DNA from 3 places in the Paenibacillus macerans genome. Region 2 is predicted to be linked to each of the others. Evidence: riboswitches for the same ligand, from Rfam matches in the RefSeq annotation. Region 2 holds a riboswitch; each other region holds the start of a gene.
What was found. A riboswitch is a leader RNA that binds a small molecule or an ion and turns the genes downstream of it on or off. The one in region 2 is predicted to bind cyclic di-AMP.

Region 1 (5,449 bases), 750 kb from region 2:
ATTTATCTATTTTATCGACAGTTTTCCCTTTTTTTTTAAGTGGTTTTTTCAGGTATAATAAGATCATAGCCTGAATACCAGGGCTATCAAGGGAGGATATCACGGTGGGAGTAAAGCACGGAAGAGATTATGAATATATTTTGGCCGACCTGACAAAAGCGGTGGGCCGGATTTCCGATAGCTACCTTTTCTTTGATATGGAATCGTCGGAGTGGGCGGGATTGGCGGACGAGGAGCGGGCCGAAGTGCAGGAAGCGCTGGCTGAAGACCTGTTTTTTGCGTTAGGAGCGGAACCCGTTCTTGAGGTGGGGAGCGCGATCGTTATTTATGATCCTGAGGGGCACCGCATCAATTTTCTGATCGGGGACGAAGAGCTTACTTCCGTGGCTTTGATCTAGAGAGATTTGGTTTGGCACGGGATTCCGTGGTAAAATAGTTAGTCAGGAAGCATTACGCATGTTCAGGTTGTATGTGGAATAAAATAGTTGAGGACGGGGCCGGAAGCTTAGGTCCCGATGCGCCAGGGGATGCTTACATAACTAGGAGTTCTTGAAGAGAACGGGGAGGATAAATGATGCCGTTTACACCGCAAGAAGTACAAGCGCATTTGGAAAAGCTGGAAGGCTGGGAACTTGAGGAAGGACGATGGATCTTCCGCAAATATACGTTCTCCAATTTTATGAAAGGCATTGCTTTCGTGGATGAGGTGGCTGCGATTTCGGAAGCGTTTAATCATCATCCGTTTATTACGATCGACTATAAAACCGTGACTCTTCGGCTGACTTCATGGGAAGAAGGCGGAATTACGGCAGTGGATATTAAAGAAGCGCAGCAATATAACGAGGCGTTCGAGAAAATGCGCGCCGCGGATTAGGCTAGGCAAAAAACGCCCGCCGGAAACGCTCAAGTTTCCGGCGGGCGTGCTTTTCATGTGCCGTTATTTTTGCCGTTATTTTTTCTCCGCGAGCCACATCGCGACGTTGGCAATTTCTTCATCCTTGAGCCGATCCTTGAAGGAAGGCATCATTCCGCCTTTGCCTTTGGTGATAATGCCGTAAAGCTGGTCTGCCGTCAGTTCTGCGCCGATCTTTTGCAGATTCGGTCCCGCGCCCCCTTGCAACTGATCGCCGTGGCAGGTGATGCAGTTTGCTTTTACGGTGGCTTCGGCTTGTGCCGCATTCATCGTAATTTCAGGCAATTGCGGTTTGGCTTCCTTGGCGGCCTGCTCCCGGCTCGGCAGGGTGAACATCAATACGATGGCCATAGCGCAAGCCACGAAGAACAATCCGCTCATGATCCACTTTTGCATTCCAATCGCCCCTCCTATGTAAGCTACCTTTTCCATTATAACGGAACATGCCGCTCGATCATAGTCTTTGTGTCAAAAATAGGAACAATTCCGTCGTGATTGCGGTAAAGTTTGTAATAAACTTCATAGCAAGTCCGATCTAATGGATCGGGAGCATTTTTAGGATGAGGGGTGAGACCCTCGATACACCATGCAATAAAAAGGCTTGGAGATGCCGCCAGGGGTCATTTTGTCGTAAAGGTCCGTGATGGTGAAGCCGGCCTTTTGATAAGCGCGAATCGCCCGGGTGTTCCACGTCAGCACTTCCAAATCGATCTCATGGCCCGGTTTCCGCCGCAGCGCCTCCTCGACGATCGCCGTTACAAACCGTTTGCCGAGCCCTTGTCCGCACAATTCCGGCTTCATACCGATACCGAGCCGCGTAACCCTTTCCAACGGGAAATATTGGGCAAATCCGGCGAGTTCTCCGTTCTCGTCCAGCACGGACACGTATTGCTCCGCTCTGATCGCCGGGTTGCCGAATTCGACATCGAGCGCTTTCATTTGTTCCCAAGGAAGCCAGCTGTAAACATCATAGGGAGAATCGTACCGCCAGGTGCAGATTTCTGCGCCGTGGCTCTCTTCCATGGGAACGATGCGAAACTGAACAATCGGTTTATCCATTGGGATCCTCCTTTAAAAACGGCATTCCTATTACCCTCACTCTAACGGGATTTACTTGACTTGTAAAGGTTCTGCCGTCTCTCGGACACCTGTGGATTTATGGAAATCAACAAAAAATCGGTAACCTTTTGGCGTGTCGCTTCGTTATATAGATAGGGATGAAAAAAACCGCAAGCCAATTCCGAAGATAAGCTTACGGCTGACAGGTCATGCGGAGCGAAATTAAGCGCCGGCGGAGGTTCAGGATTCCGCGGCGTATACGGAATAACCGTATTTGCTGAGCACCCGCTTCGCGCCAACGAAGCGGTTCTGGTAATAACTGCTGCTCAATTTGTCGATCCGGATTCCTTTGGATGAAGAGGCATGGGCAAATTCTCCGTCGCCAACGTAGACGCCCACATGCGATACTTTTCCGCCACCCAGGGTGTTAAAGAAGACAAGATCGCCGGCTTGCAGCTTGCTTTTTGATACCGGAGTTCCTACCTTGTATTGGGCCGTGGATACGCGAGGAAGCGTAACGCCCATTTGTTCGAACACATACCGCGTAAACCCGGAGCAATCAAATCCGGCCGTACTGGTGCCGCCGTATTTGTAAGGCGTGCCGTACACGGAATTGACGATGTTGGAGAGCGACGTTTCCTGCTCGTCCGCAAAGGCGCTTCCCGTTCCCAGACTGAAACATAGAGCCAAACTCGTTACCGCTGCTGCTAAAGTCTTTCTCAAGATGTCTAACTCCTTCCAAGGCCTGCGAGGTTAGCTTAAGGATTCGGTTGAAGGCTCCCTATGATCCCTTTGAAGCGGGATCAATTCACCCTGACTGATGTGGTTCCCCCGTTTCCCGGGTGCGGGGAATTCGGCAGTTTCATGTAGTATGCACCCAAAAACGACGTCACAACAAAAATTACAAAGTTGTTACTATTTCTGTTGGTCATTTTACCAAAGTGGGCCAACATTGGCAAGTTTCCCGGCAAAAAGGATGCTTTTGGCCTGTGTGAGGAGCGGAGTGATCTGGGTATTGATTCCTAAGGGGGATCATCCGTAGACAGGAAAAACCCGCAGGAGACGTGGTATCCCAATCATCCCTGCGGGTTTGTCGAATTCGTTATGGATTGCGACTACTGTTCGGCTGTCACAGCTTCAAATTTCTCGGAGCTCATAATGCGCTTAGCTCCAACATACCGCTTCTCGTAGTAACTTTCGCTCAGTTTGCTGATGACAACTCCTTTGGAAGAAGAGGCATGCGCAAATTTGCCGTCGCCGACATAAATACCAACATGAGATATGCCATCGCCGGAAGTGTTGAAGAACACCAGATCGCCTGCGATTAATTCATCCTTGGAAACGCTTGTTCCCATCTCAAATTGGGAGCCCGATTGATGAGGAAGATCGATGCCGAGCTTGTTAAATACATACATCGTAAATCCGGAGCAATCAAAACCGGACGTTGTTGTTCCGCCTGCGGAGTAAGGAGATCCGAGGCCTTCTTCAATGGCGCTGTCCAGTTTGGAATCCGCGAAAACGCTGCCGGTTCCGATCGTGAAAAGCAATGCAAAACTTACTGCTGTTACGGTCAAACGCTTTTTCAAGAATTATGCTCCTTCCAATGCCTACGAGGTTAGCTTAAGGATTCGGTTGAAGGTTCCCTATGATCCCTCGCTTACGAGATCAATTCACCCAAAGTGGTTCCCCCGTTTCCCCGGCGCAGGGAATTCGGCTTTGATTTCTCACCTGATAAGACTTATTCGACGTAACTTGCTATTTTCCTGCCAAAGATGACAAAAATAATTACAAAACTGTTACTGAAATTGTGTTGCTGTTATTTTAACAAAGACAGGGATCATTTGGCAATGGTTAATTCGCGAGACTAAGAGGGGAAAACCTGACACAAGGCCTTCGCAAAGTCGCGGAGGCCTTGTGCCGTAAAGGTTTCAGAGAGATGAAAAAATTTTAACTTTTCTCGGTTTTTGTCTGCCAGAGGCGATATTGCGAGGTGACCTGCCAAATTTTAAAAGCGCTGCGACAGAGAGGATAGGTTTGCTGGAGGATCAGCGCCAGCATTCCGGTCCAGATCCAGGAGACCGTTCCGAACAGCAGGAACACGCCCAGCCCGAATGCGCCCAGTATGCAGGAGATCCCGATGCCCTGAAGAAGGTGCCGGAAGCAGACGAGGAGGGAACCCCAGACGCTTGATTTGAACAAGTACCCAAATTGTACGTAGAGAATGCATTGTCTCACCAGCCAGCCGTATACGAACCAGCCCAGGATGTAGATGAGACCCTTCAGCAGCGGGGCCATCTGTCCTCCGGCCCCCAGCAGATGCGGCCATAAAACAAGGAGCTTGGGAATAACCCAGAAGGCCGGGATAATGATTAAAATAAGTTCAATGGCATAAAACAGGACAACCGGCTTCCAGAATTCTTTCATTCCGCGGAACAACGGCAGTCCGTGTCCACGGCTCTCGGAGGGGACAAGCCCGTATAGAATTCCCGCTTGAATAAGAGGCGTGAGCAGGAGGCGTAGGACCGCCATGCCGATCAGCAATCCTAAATAGAGGCGGACGTCCGGATTGCTCCCCAAATGGATACGCCCTTCCAGCAGGAACAGAATTCGGCTGAGTTGCGTGGGCGGCGGATCCGGATGCCTTTGCAGTAGCGCGGTAACGGCGGTATCGACCAGGCGGTACAAAAACAATCCCCACAGCAGTTGATACAGGAACAAAATGATGACGGAGGGAAACTGGCTTTTCAGCAGGCTCCACCCCTGACGCACATAAGTCATATTTTCACCTCTTAAAAGTTTTGCGAGCGTTGCTTTACTCGATATGCTTCGAGCAAAACTACTTCAGAAGCATAAGCTGAGTTCTGCCGGCGTTTACCATATAAGTGTTCCGAGCAGGGCTTCCAGCAGCTTGGTCACGCTCATATTGGAGCGCGAAAGAAGGGGCTCGGGTACTTCCGTCTTCAAATAATTGTTGATGTGTTTGTTTTCGACCACCAGCGAATAGTCGGGATCGATTTGCACCCAAGCAAGCGGTTCCTTGTATTGCAGTTTAAGCTCGACGCGGCTGTCCTCGCCTCTCCATTGTTTTCGCACCGTATGGCCGTCCTTGAACGTGAACTGCAAGGGTACCTTCGGATAGGTCGCCCCTCTGCGGGAGATGACGACGGTGGATTCGTAAACGGCGGTCCCGTCCTGGAGGAGCGGATTCACCGTGATTTTGTCGACGGAGAAGTCGGCCATTTTGCCATCGTATACATACTGCGAAAAATAGTTTTTCCAGCTGCGCCCGGTGACCTGTTCGACCACCCGCTGGAAATCGGCCGTCGTTGGATGTTTAAAGCGGTACTTGTGGGCGTATACCGTTAAAATGCGCTTCATCGTTTTGCTTCCCACCTGGCGTTCAATATCGAGCAAAATAAGCTTGCCGCGGTAATAGACATTTTTGGTATAACCGTCGCTGGATCCGTACTTCCAGGC
Region 2 (5,449 bases):
CGGACAAATGAAGGCTTTACATCGGTCAAATGCCGATGTGGTGGGGAAACGAGCGTACTTGGCGTACCTCGAAGCCAAGAAATTGCTCGTTCTTCGCTTTCCCAAACAACAGAATAAGTTCGTCGGTGTAGTTGCGGGAGGGACCATCTTATTTAAAAGACGTGTGTTCGACCGCGTCCGATTTCCCCATGTGTCGCTAGGAGAAGACGTCTCATTTTTAAGCAGATGCTGGGCTAAAGGATATAAAGTATATGCGCCTGATCCGTATAACTATGTGCAAATTAGAAGAAAAAATAAAACATCGCATACATGGAAAGGCAGCGATCAATATGTCCTAAAGGGGAGCCGGATTTTTGCGCGAACCGATCAATTTAGGAAAGTGGCTACTCAAAATCGCTAATCCTCGTTGTAATTCCTCCAGAGAATTGGTGGAAGAAAGGGCTATTCGTAAATATTTGTCCCGTGTACTGGCCCCGCTTAAAAAGCGATCGGAGTGATACACGCGAATTCCTTTGTTCAGAAAATAATTCTCCATGTGCGTTCCATCGGCATCATCCGATATGGGAAGCCATCTATAGAAGCTTAGTGGATGGCCAGTACGAGGCAGCTGCGGGAAAAACTCCGTAAACAACCGGTTTGCGGATTCCGCCAGCTGTTTTTTTTTCGCTGCAATTGCACTTGCTTTTCCGGATAAGATCAGTTCGCTGATGATCTCGGCATCCAATGAAGAGGTTTTCACATTAATATTAAAAATGGCCTTCACGATCTTCTCTTTAAAAGCCTCGCTAAACACGATATAAGCCACTCGAAGGCCCGAGCAGATGGACTTGGACGTGCTGCAAATATACACCGTTTGTTCCGGGAGAAGCTGAAACATAGGTTGTCCGTAATCTGCCATAATACCGGCTGACAGAAAGGCGTGTATATCGTCCTCAATTAAAATCAACCGATGCTTTCGAATGACGGCCGCCAGTTCGCGTTTGCGGTAGTCGGGAATCATGACCGTCGTGGGGTTGGAACAAGAAGGCATCAGAAAAACGCCGTGCACATCCATTTGAAGGCACTGATTGTCAAGCTCGCCCGGCAGCATGCCATGTTCGTCACCGGGAATCGGGACCAATTTAATACGGTACAATTTCGAAATCTCGATAAAATTAGAGAATGTATACATATCGACCGCGATCCGGTTGCCTGGTTCGAACAGAGCTAATAACGTGATCGCCAATGCATTTAGCGCCCCGGAAGCGATCGCCATATTGTCTTTGTCCGCATGGATCCCAAAATCCGCCATCCAGTTTAGCGCCGCTGCTTTTTGATGGGGGATGCCTGTAGGGTCATTGTAATTCAAGAGCTGTTCCAAATAACCTTTCTCCGTCACCTTCTTAGCTGCTTCAGCGACAATATTGTTGCTTTGCTCAAATGAGGCGACAAAACCAAGATCGATGATTTCATTTGAAATTTTGTCTTTCGAAATAGTAATGGAGCGTGCCGCGTTGGCTGAAACGAATGTGCCGCTGCCTGTTACCGCATATATTAGGCCTTTGAGTTCGCATAGTTTGTAGGCACGTGTTATGGTCGTAAAATTTATGTCCAAAAAATCGGCCAACTCCCTTTGCGGTGGCAGTTTTGTACCCGGGGCTAAAAATCCGTTTGTGATGTCATGTTCCAGCAGTAGGGCGAGCGAACGATAGAGTGGACGTTTCAAAGCGTCTCTATCGGGTTTCCATGACATGGGGTAATCGGTGAAGGAATTGATCGGCATATTTGCACACCTCACAAAATTGTAATCCATACAATTATATCGTTGATTGTATGGATTTGCACTGCTAAAATGGCATGGATAAGTAATCGTACGAGGAGATGCAAGTAAATCATGACTAACAGAAGCGAACTTCAATTGGCGTTTCGTGCCGCCTTTCCTGCTACGATCCCCATTTTGGCAGGCTTTTTATTCTTGGGGATTGCCTACGGCATCTTTATGAACATATCGGGATTTGGGGCAGGGTATGCTTTCCTGATGAGCCTGCTTATTTTTGCCGGGTCGATGGAATTTGTCGCTGTCCATCTGCTGCTGGGCGCTTTTAACCCATTAGGCGCTTTTTTCCTCGCTTTAATGGTTAACGCGCGCCATCTTTTTTACGGGATATCTATGCTTGAAAAATTTAAAGGGAGCGGGTTAAAAAAGATCTATCTGATTTTTGGCATGTGTGATGAAACGTTCTCCATTAATTACACCGCCCAAATACCGCAAGGGGTGAATAAAGGGTGGTACATGTTCTTCGTTACCTTGCTTAATCACATCTATTGGGTGCTTGGCGCTACCATTGGGGGACTGTTTGGGTCACTAGTTCAAATAAACATGGAAGGACTTGAGTTTGTGATGACGGCTTTATTTGTGGTCATCTTCATCGAACAATGGCTGAAAGAAACAACACATCACAGCGCGTTACTGGGGTTGGGGCTATCTGTGTTATGCCTCTTTATTTTTAACGGGGACAACTTTATCATACCTTCCATGATTTTGATCCTCTGCGTGCTTACTTTGATGCGGAGGCCACTGGAAAAGAAAACGGGTGAAACTACATGACAATGACTTTATTGGAACAAGTGATTACTATTGGAATAGTCGTTTTGGGAACCATGCTGACCAGATTTATTCCCTTTATGATTTTCCCTCCGGGCCGGCCCGCTCCGCGTTATGTGCAATATCTCGGGAAAGTGCTGCCCGCGGCGGCTTTAGGATTATTGGTTGTCTACAGTATCAAAGACGTGAATTTTATATCCGGCAACCATGGAGCGCCAGAATTGATTTCGATGGCCATTGTTGCTTTCTTGCATTTTTGGAAAAGGAATATGCTGTTATCGATCCTAACGGGTACCCTGGTCTATATGCTGTTGGTTCAATTTGTTTTTTAAAATGTTTAAAAAAATAGCGTCAGTCATTAATAAACGTTGATTTGGAGAGCATTTTTGAATTGTAAGCGATTAACATATGATCTTTTGTATGATTCCGGCAGTTCACCTTCCTTACTCCTGCTTTACAAACTTTTACACTGAACGTATGATTTATTTTGTTTCCACTAAGAATAAATCAATTCATTATCGCTGAATTTCCTTAAGGAAAACGGGGGACCCGTTAAAAACTTACCTGCCTTTCAGGTGAGTTTCTCTTTTGGGGTGAATCTTGGCAGTTGATCCAGCGATCCGCCAGGTAGGGCGACTCTTGCCGCCCGAATCCGACAGCTAACCTCGTAAGCGTAGTCAGGAGTGGGTTGTATGACTTGTGAAGTTTAGCACAGGGGCCCCTGTGTTTTTTTATTGCCTCGAATTGGCCTATTTGCCCTTAATCTTCAGTTTGTATTTGAAATAATACTTATTTCTGCCGAGCAATATAAAAAAACAACGTAATTTAGGCGGTGACCCCCTGTGCTTTCTTATATAAAGCGATTTCTTATTGGACGGCCGTTAAAATCAACGGAACTGGGCGAACAGAAACTAAGCAAGACCAAAGCGCTGGCCATCCTTTCTTCCGATGCCTTGTCATCGGTGGCTTACGGGCCGGAACAGATCCTGCTTGTTTTAATGGTCGTGGGAGCGGTAGCCTATTGGTATTCGATTCCCATTGCTGCCGGTGTTTTGGTTTTGCTGGTGGCGCTTATTTTGTCTTACCGGCAAATTATTTTTGCTTATCCTCATGGCGGTGGGGCTTATGTGGTTTCCAAGCAAAACCTGGGTGTAATTCCCGGACTGATTGCCGGCGGTTCATTACTTGTTGACTATATCTTGACCGTTGCGGTAAGCGTTTCGGCCGGTACGGACGCCATTACTTCGGCTTTTCCGGGCCTTCATCCATACACGGTGCCCATAGCCGTAGGTTTTGTATTGTTAATTACCATTCTCAATTTGCGTGGTGTCACCGAATCGGCTACGATTTTTGCCTTTCCCGTTTATTTATTTGTTCTGGCCCTGGTGATTTTGATTTGTTCCGGCCTTTATAAAATTATGACCGGCCAAATTTTGCCGGAGTTACACGCTCCGCTTGGTTCTCCAGTGGCTGGAATTAGTTTATTCTTGCTGCTTCGTGCCTTTGCTTCCGGATGTTCCGCTTTGACAGGGGTAGAAGCGATCTCAAACGCCATCCCCAACTTTAAAGAGCCGGCTCCGCGCAATGCGGCAAAAACCTTGCTGGCCATGGGGGGCATATTGGCTGTATTGTTCACGGGAATTGTGTTTCTGGCTTATTATTATGGCATAGGCCCTCTCGCGGAGGTTACCGTGCTTTCCCAAATCGCGGAACACACTTTCGGAAGAAATATCATGTATTTCTTCATTCAGGGAACGACGGCTTTGATTCTTATTCTGGCTGCCAACACCGGATATTCCGCCTTTCCGTTGCTTGCCGTTAATTTGGCCAAAGACAAGTTCATCCCAAGAGCGTTTACGGTTCGCGGAGACCGGCTGGGATATTCAAATGGCATTATTTTCCTGGGGCTGTTTTCGATTTTGCTGATTATCGTTTTTGAAGGGAAAACCGAACTTTTAATTCCGCTTTATGCGATCGGCGTGTTTATTCCTTTTACACTGTCCCAGTCAGGCATGATGGTAAAGTGGTTACGGGAAAAACCTCCAGGTTGGATCAAGAAATTTTTGGCCAATACCATCGGGGCCTTGATCAGTCTGTTGGTCAGCGTGGTGTTTTTCATCACCAAGTTCCATAATGTCTGGCCGGTCCTTATCTTTTTACCTTTAATTATTTACTCCTTTTATCGGATTCATAAGCACTACGAAGCGATTGCGGAGCAGTTGAGAATTTCAACTTGCGAGCGGGCTATACCGATCGAAGGAAACGTGGTGATCGTACCCGTTGCAGGAATCACGCGCGTGGTGGAGAATTCGCTGAACTATGCCAAGTCCCTGCTCCCGTATCAAATCATTGCGGTGCACGTCCCTTTTGAGAAAGCGGACGAAGCGGTGTTTGAAGAGAAGTGGAAAAAATGGCAGCCGGACGTTAGATTGGTGACATTGTACTCTCCGTATCGAAGCATAATTCACCCGTTGATTAAGTTCGTGGATACGGTGCAAAAAAAGGCGCACGAAGCAAATTATCAGGTGACTGTGGTCATCCCGCAATTTATTCCGAAAAAAGGATGGCACAATATCCTGCACAACCAATCGAGCCTGTTGATTCGCGCGCATCTGCTTTACCGGAGAGATGTCATCGTCGCCACGGTTCCGTATCATTTGAAAAAATAACCGAATCAAAGAGCCAGAGGGAGTTCCCCTCTGGCTCTTGCAGGATGCGCTCTTACACGCTGTCCGATCCCGCGCTGCTTTCCTCGTCGGGCGGCACGTCGCCGATCAGCTTCCACGGACCCCATTCTCCGGTTGTTCCCGGTTCCTGTCCTCGTGTCCACCACAGGGCTTGCCAGAATTGCCCGTTATGCACAAC
Region 3 (5,449 bases), on a different contig from region 2:
TCCAAACCGAGTTTTTTGGCGACCCAGCCGGTGGTGCTCGCTTGAATGATGATCGTCAGCACAATCGCCATAAAAGCCAGCCCGGTAATCACGTTGGAATGAGCGATTCCCATCCCCGCAATCATGCCGGACAAGGCGGCCGGGATCACCCCGGTTTCGCGCACCCAGCACATGAACAGCAGCTCGCGCCACGTCCACTTCACCTTGCGGTCGGGCCAGGCGCACAGCAGCACCGACAGCGGGCGGGCCACAAACATCAAGATCAGCACCGCCGCCAGGCTTGGCCAGAAAAATTGCCCGAGCGTGGCAAAATTCACTTGGCTGCCCAGCAGCACAAAGATCAGCATGCGCATCATAACCGTCATATTTTCAGCGAAAGAGCTCATTTCCACATGATTGTCTTTCAGGGACAAACCGAACGTTTCGGCATTTCCCCAGATCACCCCGGCGACAAACGTAGCCATAAACCCGCTGACATGCAGCAAATCGGCGATCAAGTATGAGGATAACGCGCAGACCGTCATGACGATTGTGGAATAGTCGCGAAAATAGCCGTGGCGGGCATGTCCCGCCAAATAAGTCAGTATGCCCGAGATAATCAGTCCGGCAAGAATTCCGCCGAGCGCGGTTTTGACAAACTCCCAGGACATGGCGCCAACGTCCAGCGCCCCGCCGCCGGCCACCGCGGCCAGCAGCGAAAACGTCAAGATCGAGCCGGTAGCGTCGTTAAACGCCGATTCGCTCTCCACCGTCTCGCGGACCCGCTCCTTGATTTTTACCTGCTTGAATACCGGAATGATCGAAGCCGGATCGGTGGAGGCGATGACCGCCGCGGCCAAAAAAGCAAAAATCCAATCAACGCCGAACAAGTAATGAACACCCACGCCCATGACGATCGTCGAAATCACCACGCCCGGTACGCTGAGCAGCGATAACGTAATCCATACGTTGCGAAGCCCGCTCAGCCGCAAATTCCGCCCGCCGTCAAACAAAATCAGCGCCGACCCGACCGTTAATATCAATTGATTGATCAGCGATCCGCTTTGTTCATGAATCAGCCCAAGCCCCGGACCGAGCAGCATCCCGACGGCGATGAACACCGCCACATCCGGCAGCCTTAGCCATGCCGCCAGTTTGCCCGATACTACGCCAACGCTGATAACGAATAAAATTAAGATCAGAAAATGATGTATCGCTTCGGTTACAGCCGATTCCATTCCGCCACATCCCAACCATCCAAAGTGAACCAACTCTTTTTTCTTAATAACCCGATAATAATTACTCGTTAATGACTTCCTCGAACTCTTCGATATTTTTCTTCGATCCGATGATGACCATAATGTCCCCTTCTTGCAGCTGATCCATGGCGGTAGGCGCCACCAGGATGCTTCCGTCGCGATGAATGGCCACGATGCTGCAGCCGAAACGGGCGCGCGGGTTAATGTCGCCCAGGTTTTTCCGGTCAAGGCAAGCGGGAACGTTCATTTCCACGATGCTGTATTCCTTGGACAATTCGATGTAATCCAGCAGATTTGGAGTCACGAGCTGATGCGCCACGCGGACGCCCATATCCCGTTCCGGAAAAATAACCCGGTCCACGCCAAGCTTTTGCAGCGCGCGGCCGTGCAAGACGGAGAGCGCCTTGGCGACCACGGTTTTGATCCCCAAGTCCTTGAGCAAAATCGCCGCCAAAATACTCATCTGAATATCGTTACCGATCGCGACGATCCCGCAGTCGAAGTTGCGGACGCCCAGCGATTTCAGCACTTCCTCGTCCGTGGCGTCCGCCACGACGGCATGCGTCAGCTGGTCGCTCAATTCGTTTACCACCTCTTCGTCCCGGTCGATCCCGAGCACCTCATACCCGAGGTCCATCAACTCCAGAGCCAGGCTGGAGCCGAACCGGCCCAGTCCGATGACTACAAACTGCTGCATTTTCATGTTTAATCTCAAGTCCCCTTATCTTATCCTATAATCATTTTGCCTTCCGGATGGCGGTACAATTCCTTGCCTTTCTTCGGTCCAAGCGCATAAGCTAGCGTAAGCGGCCCGAGTCTTCCGGCGAACATCGTAAAGCTGATGAGGATTTTGCCGATTACCGTTAGTTTCCCGGTAAGCCCCATCGTAAGCCCGACGGTGCCGAACGCGGAGGTCGTCTCGAACAGAATGCTCAGGAAGCTGGCGTCCTCGGTCGTGGACAGCACCATGGCGACGGCCACCACAAGAAATAAAGCGAGCATCGTGATGGTGACCGCTTTGAAAATACGTTCCTGGGCCATCCGGTAGCGGAACAGGACGAGGTCCGACTGTCCGCGGATCATGGAGATGACCGCGCCGACGAGAATGGTGAAGGTCGTCGTTTTGATCCCGCCGCCGGTCGAGCTGGGCGAAGCCCCGATAAACATCAGGATGATCATAAAAAATTGCGAAGCCTGCCGCAGCTCGCCGATATCGACCGTGTTGGCCCCGGCCGTCCGCGGCGTCACCGACTGGAACAGCGCGGCCCAAAATTTCCCGCCCCAGCCGAGCGGGGCTAGCGTCCGCGGATTGGTGAATTCGAATATAAATATGACCAGGGCCCCGACCACGATCAGCGCCGACGTCATCGACAGCACCACCTTGGAATGCAGCGACAGCTTGCGGCGGCGCCGGAAATCAATGATGTCCGACAGCACGATAAACCCGATGCCCCCGGACACGATGAGAAACATCGCCACGAAGTTGACGAGCGGATCGGCCACGTACAACGTCAAGCTCCGGTATTCGCCAAACAGGTCAAACCCGGCGTTGTTGAACATGGATACCGCGTGAAAAACGCCGAAGTACAGCGCCCGGCCCAGCGGCATGTCAAACGCCCAGCGAATCGCGAACAGCAGCGCCGCGCAGGATTCAATGACCAGCGAATACAGCAGCACCTTGCGGATCAGCCGGACGATCCCCTCCATCGTGTTCTGGTTCATCGCCTCCTGCAGGATCAGCCGGTCCTTCAGCGAGATTTTCCGTTTCAACACGAGCGAAAACAAGGTGGCCATGGTCATGAACCCAAGTCCGCCGACCTGAATCAGCAGCATGATTACGATTTGGCCAAACGTGGAAAAATAGGTCCCGGTGTCGACGACGACCAGTCCCGTTACGCATGTCGCCGAAGTCGCCGTAAACAGCGCGTCGACGAACGGCAGCGTCTCCCCGGCCGCACTGGAAATCGGCAGCATCAGCAGCAGCGATCCCAGCAAAATGATGAGCGCAAAACCCAACACCAAAATTTGCGGCGGGGAAAAGCTGATTTTTTTGAAAGACAATTCATTCACCCCATTGTTGTCGTGAAAAAAGAACAAAAGAAAAAAGCACTGGAAATCCAATGCCTTTCGGTGTTTGGTTCCTGTTGCAGGAGGCCTACGAGGTTAGCTGACGGATTCGGGCATGCACAGTTGCCCTAATCGCCCGACCAAGGCAGCCATACCGGCTGCCGCCACAATCGCGCGAAATTCACCCCAAAAAAATCGGTTCCCCCGTTTTCGAAATCGAAATTAGGCCTTAATATTTTTTCAATTGTTTTCATTCCGTTTTCGTCAAATGGATTATAATCCTTATTGGCTTCCACTACAAAGGTTCATTTTGATTAAAAACAGTGAAAAAGGGCTGGAAACGGCAAATCCCCGATCTTCTTGCCGTCCAATCTGAGCCATGCTAGGGTATAACGGGATTATTGCATCTTTTCATCATTTTTGCCTTCAACTGGCGTTGGAAATTCCACTATGTTATCTTTACTGTGATGTACTTCGCGCAAAATCATACTTGAGAACAAAAAATTTTAAAGGAGTTTTGTAATGTTTTCACCTATGAAACCGTCCAGCCGCAGGCTGAAGACAAAAACGCTTTGGCTGATGGCCCTGATCGGGTTGGTCATTTTCTTCATCGTCCAGATTTTTCCGACAACCGCTTCCGACACGCTGCAGATGGAACAGTCGGATGACGTCATCGCCAAATCGCAGGCCAGAACGAAAGCTATCGAATTTGCAAAGTCGGTGCTGAACATCGAGTTGGCCGGTCATCCCGAAAAAGCGCTCGTTACCTATGAATCGCGCTCCGATCTGTACGGTTATTTAACGAAGGCGGATTTGCTCGCCCCTTTCCTGAAGACGTATGACAAGCAATTTCCGTACGACGTATTTCGCGTCCGTTTCAACGAACCAAACGATGTGTTTAGCGCTTTGACCGTCGACGTTCACATGACCACCGGCAAAGTGGTCGGGTTCGAGGAAATCGTTTCCTCGAGCAATGCGAAAAAGCAGATGATGCTGGACTACGGTACCGAAACGCCAGACTCGCTGCGCACCTGGGAGGGCGATTTGACGCTGGAGGAGAAGGAGCGGCTGGCCGCGCCTTATCTGGCCGCGTTCGGCTTTGACCCAGCCCGCCTTGAGCGCGTGTCGGGCGAGGGCGATGTCGGTCTGCTCTATCGCATCAAGGGGGATGAGCTCGGGGAGTCGCAAGCGACGATCGATATCCGCTACGAATACGGCGCCGTATCGTCATTCGAAAGCTACTTCTCCGTTCCTGAGTCGCATGCCGATTACGTCGCCGGGCAGACGCGGCTGGCCAACTGGCTTACCTTTGCCGGATACGCCCTGTTCACATTTGTGCTCGGCATCCTGGCCATCGTATACAGCGCGCTGACGCGGGCGCATACCACTTTTAAACGCGGGATTTTTCTGGCCGGCGCCTACTTCGTCTTGTCCGTCATCGGGACGGTCAACATGCTGCCTGTGTTTGAAAAGGACGGGCTCGATCCGATCGTGCTGACGGTAGGGTTCGTGATTCAAGGACTCGTCACCCTGATTCTTGCCGCCTCGGTATATTTCTCGCTCGTCGGCGGGGACGGACTGTGGCGGAAAAACGGCATCAATCTGTGGGCGCGGTCCAGGGAGGAAGGTTACGGCCGCCATGTGCTGACCGCGGTGGCCGACGGTTATGCGTGGGCTTTAATTTTGCTCGGGGTGCAGTCGGTTGTCTTCTTCATTCTGGAAAGAACGATTCATACCTGGTCGACGACCGATGCGACACAATCGCCGTACAACATGGTCTACCCGCTCCTGTTCCCGCTGCTCGCCTGGGTGGCCGGGATCGGCGAGGAAGCCGTTTACCGGCTGTTCGGCATTCCGATGCTGAAAAAGCTGTTCCGCAGCACGTTCATCGCCAGTCTTTTGACGACCTTGATCTGGGCTTTCGGCCATACGCTGTATCCGATCTATCCGGTCATTTCACGGCCGATCGAGTTGACCTTTATCGGACTGCTGTTCAGCTTCATTTTCCTGCGCTACGGCTTTCCGACCGTCGTTTTCTCGCACGTGATCTTTGACAGCATCCTTATGGCGCTGAGCCTGATGTTTATGGGCGGAGCGGTGAACATCGCCGCCGGTCTGGTCTACATCGCCCTGCCGGCGATCGT

Region 1: linked by a shared signal. The riboswitch ahead of DYE26_RS22550 (C40 family peptidase) and the one ahead of DYE26_RS19350 (APC family permease) in region 2 are both predicted to bind cyclic di-AMP.
Region 3: linked by a shared signal. The riboswitch ahead of DYE26_RS29845 (TrkH family potassium uptake protein) and the one ahead of DYE26_RS19350 (APC family permease) in region 2 are both predicted to bind cyclic di-AMP.

What each region holds. Positions count from the first base shown of each region.
Region 1 covers NZ_UGSI01000001.1:5,062,426-5,067,874, reverse strand. Annotated here, with positions in the region: gene DYE26_RS22570 (hypothetical protein) at 105-398, shown strand; gene DYE26_RS22565 (4a-hydroxytetrahydrobiopterin dehydratase) at 575-874, shown strand; gene DYE26_RS22560 (c-type cytochrome) at 950-1,309, opposite strand; gene DYE26_RS22555 (GNAT family N-acetyltransferase) at 1,469-1,972, opposite strand; gene DYE26_RS22550 (C40 family peptidase) at 2,213-2,695, opposite strand; cyclic di-AMP (ydaO/yuaA leader) riboswitch at 2,700-2,841, opposite strand; gene DYE26_RS22545 (C40 family peptidase) at 3,088-3,558, opposite strand; cyclic di-AMP (ydaO/yuaA leader) riboswitch at 3,562-3,698, opposite strand; gene DYE26_RS22540 (hypothetical protein) at 3,920-4,750, opposite strand; gene DYE26_RS22535 (M1 family metallopeptidase) at 4,844-5,449, opposite strand, start outside.
Region 2 covers NZ_UGSI01000001.1:4,312,393-4,317,841, reverse strand. Annotated here, with positions in the region: gene DYE26_RS19370 (glycosyltransferase family 2 protein) at 1-400, shown strand, start outside; gene DYE26_RS19365 (aminotransferase-like domain-containing protein) at 335-1,762, opposite strand; gene azlC (azaleucine resistance protein AzlC) at 1,874-2,587, shown strand; gene DYE26_RS19355 (branched-chain amino acid transporter permease) at 2,584-2,916, shown strand; cyclic di-AMP (ydaO/yuaA leader) riboswitch at 3,094-3,273, shown strand; gene DYE26_RS19350 (APC family permease) at 3,427-5,253, shown strand; gene DYE26_RS19345 (lytic polysaccharide monooxygenase) at 5,306-5,449, opposite strand, start outside.
Region 3 covers NZ_UGSI01000002.1:1,468,723-1,474,171, reverse strand. Annotated here, with positions in the region: gene DYE26_RS29855 (cation:proton antiporter) at 1-1,217, opposite strand, end outside; gene DYE26_RS29850 (potassium channel family protein) at 1,279-1,941, opposite strand; gene DYE26_RS29845 (TrkH family potassium uptake protein) at 1,965-3,308, opposite strand; cyclic di-AMP (ydaO/yuaA leader) riboswitch at 3,375-3,544, opposite strand; gene DYE26_RS29840 (CPBP family intramembrane glutamic endopeptidase) at 3,828-5,449, shown strand, end outside.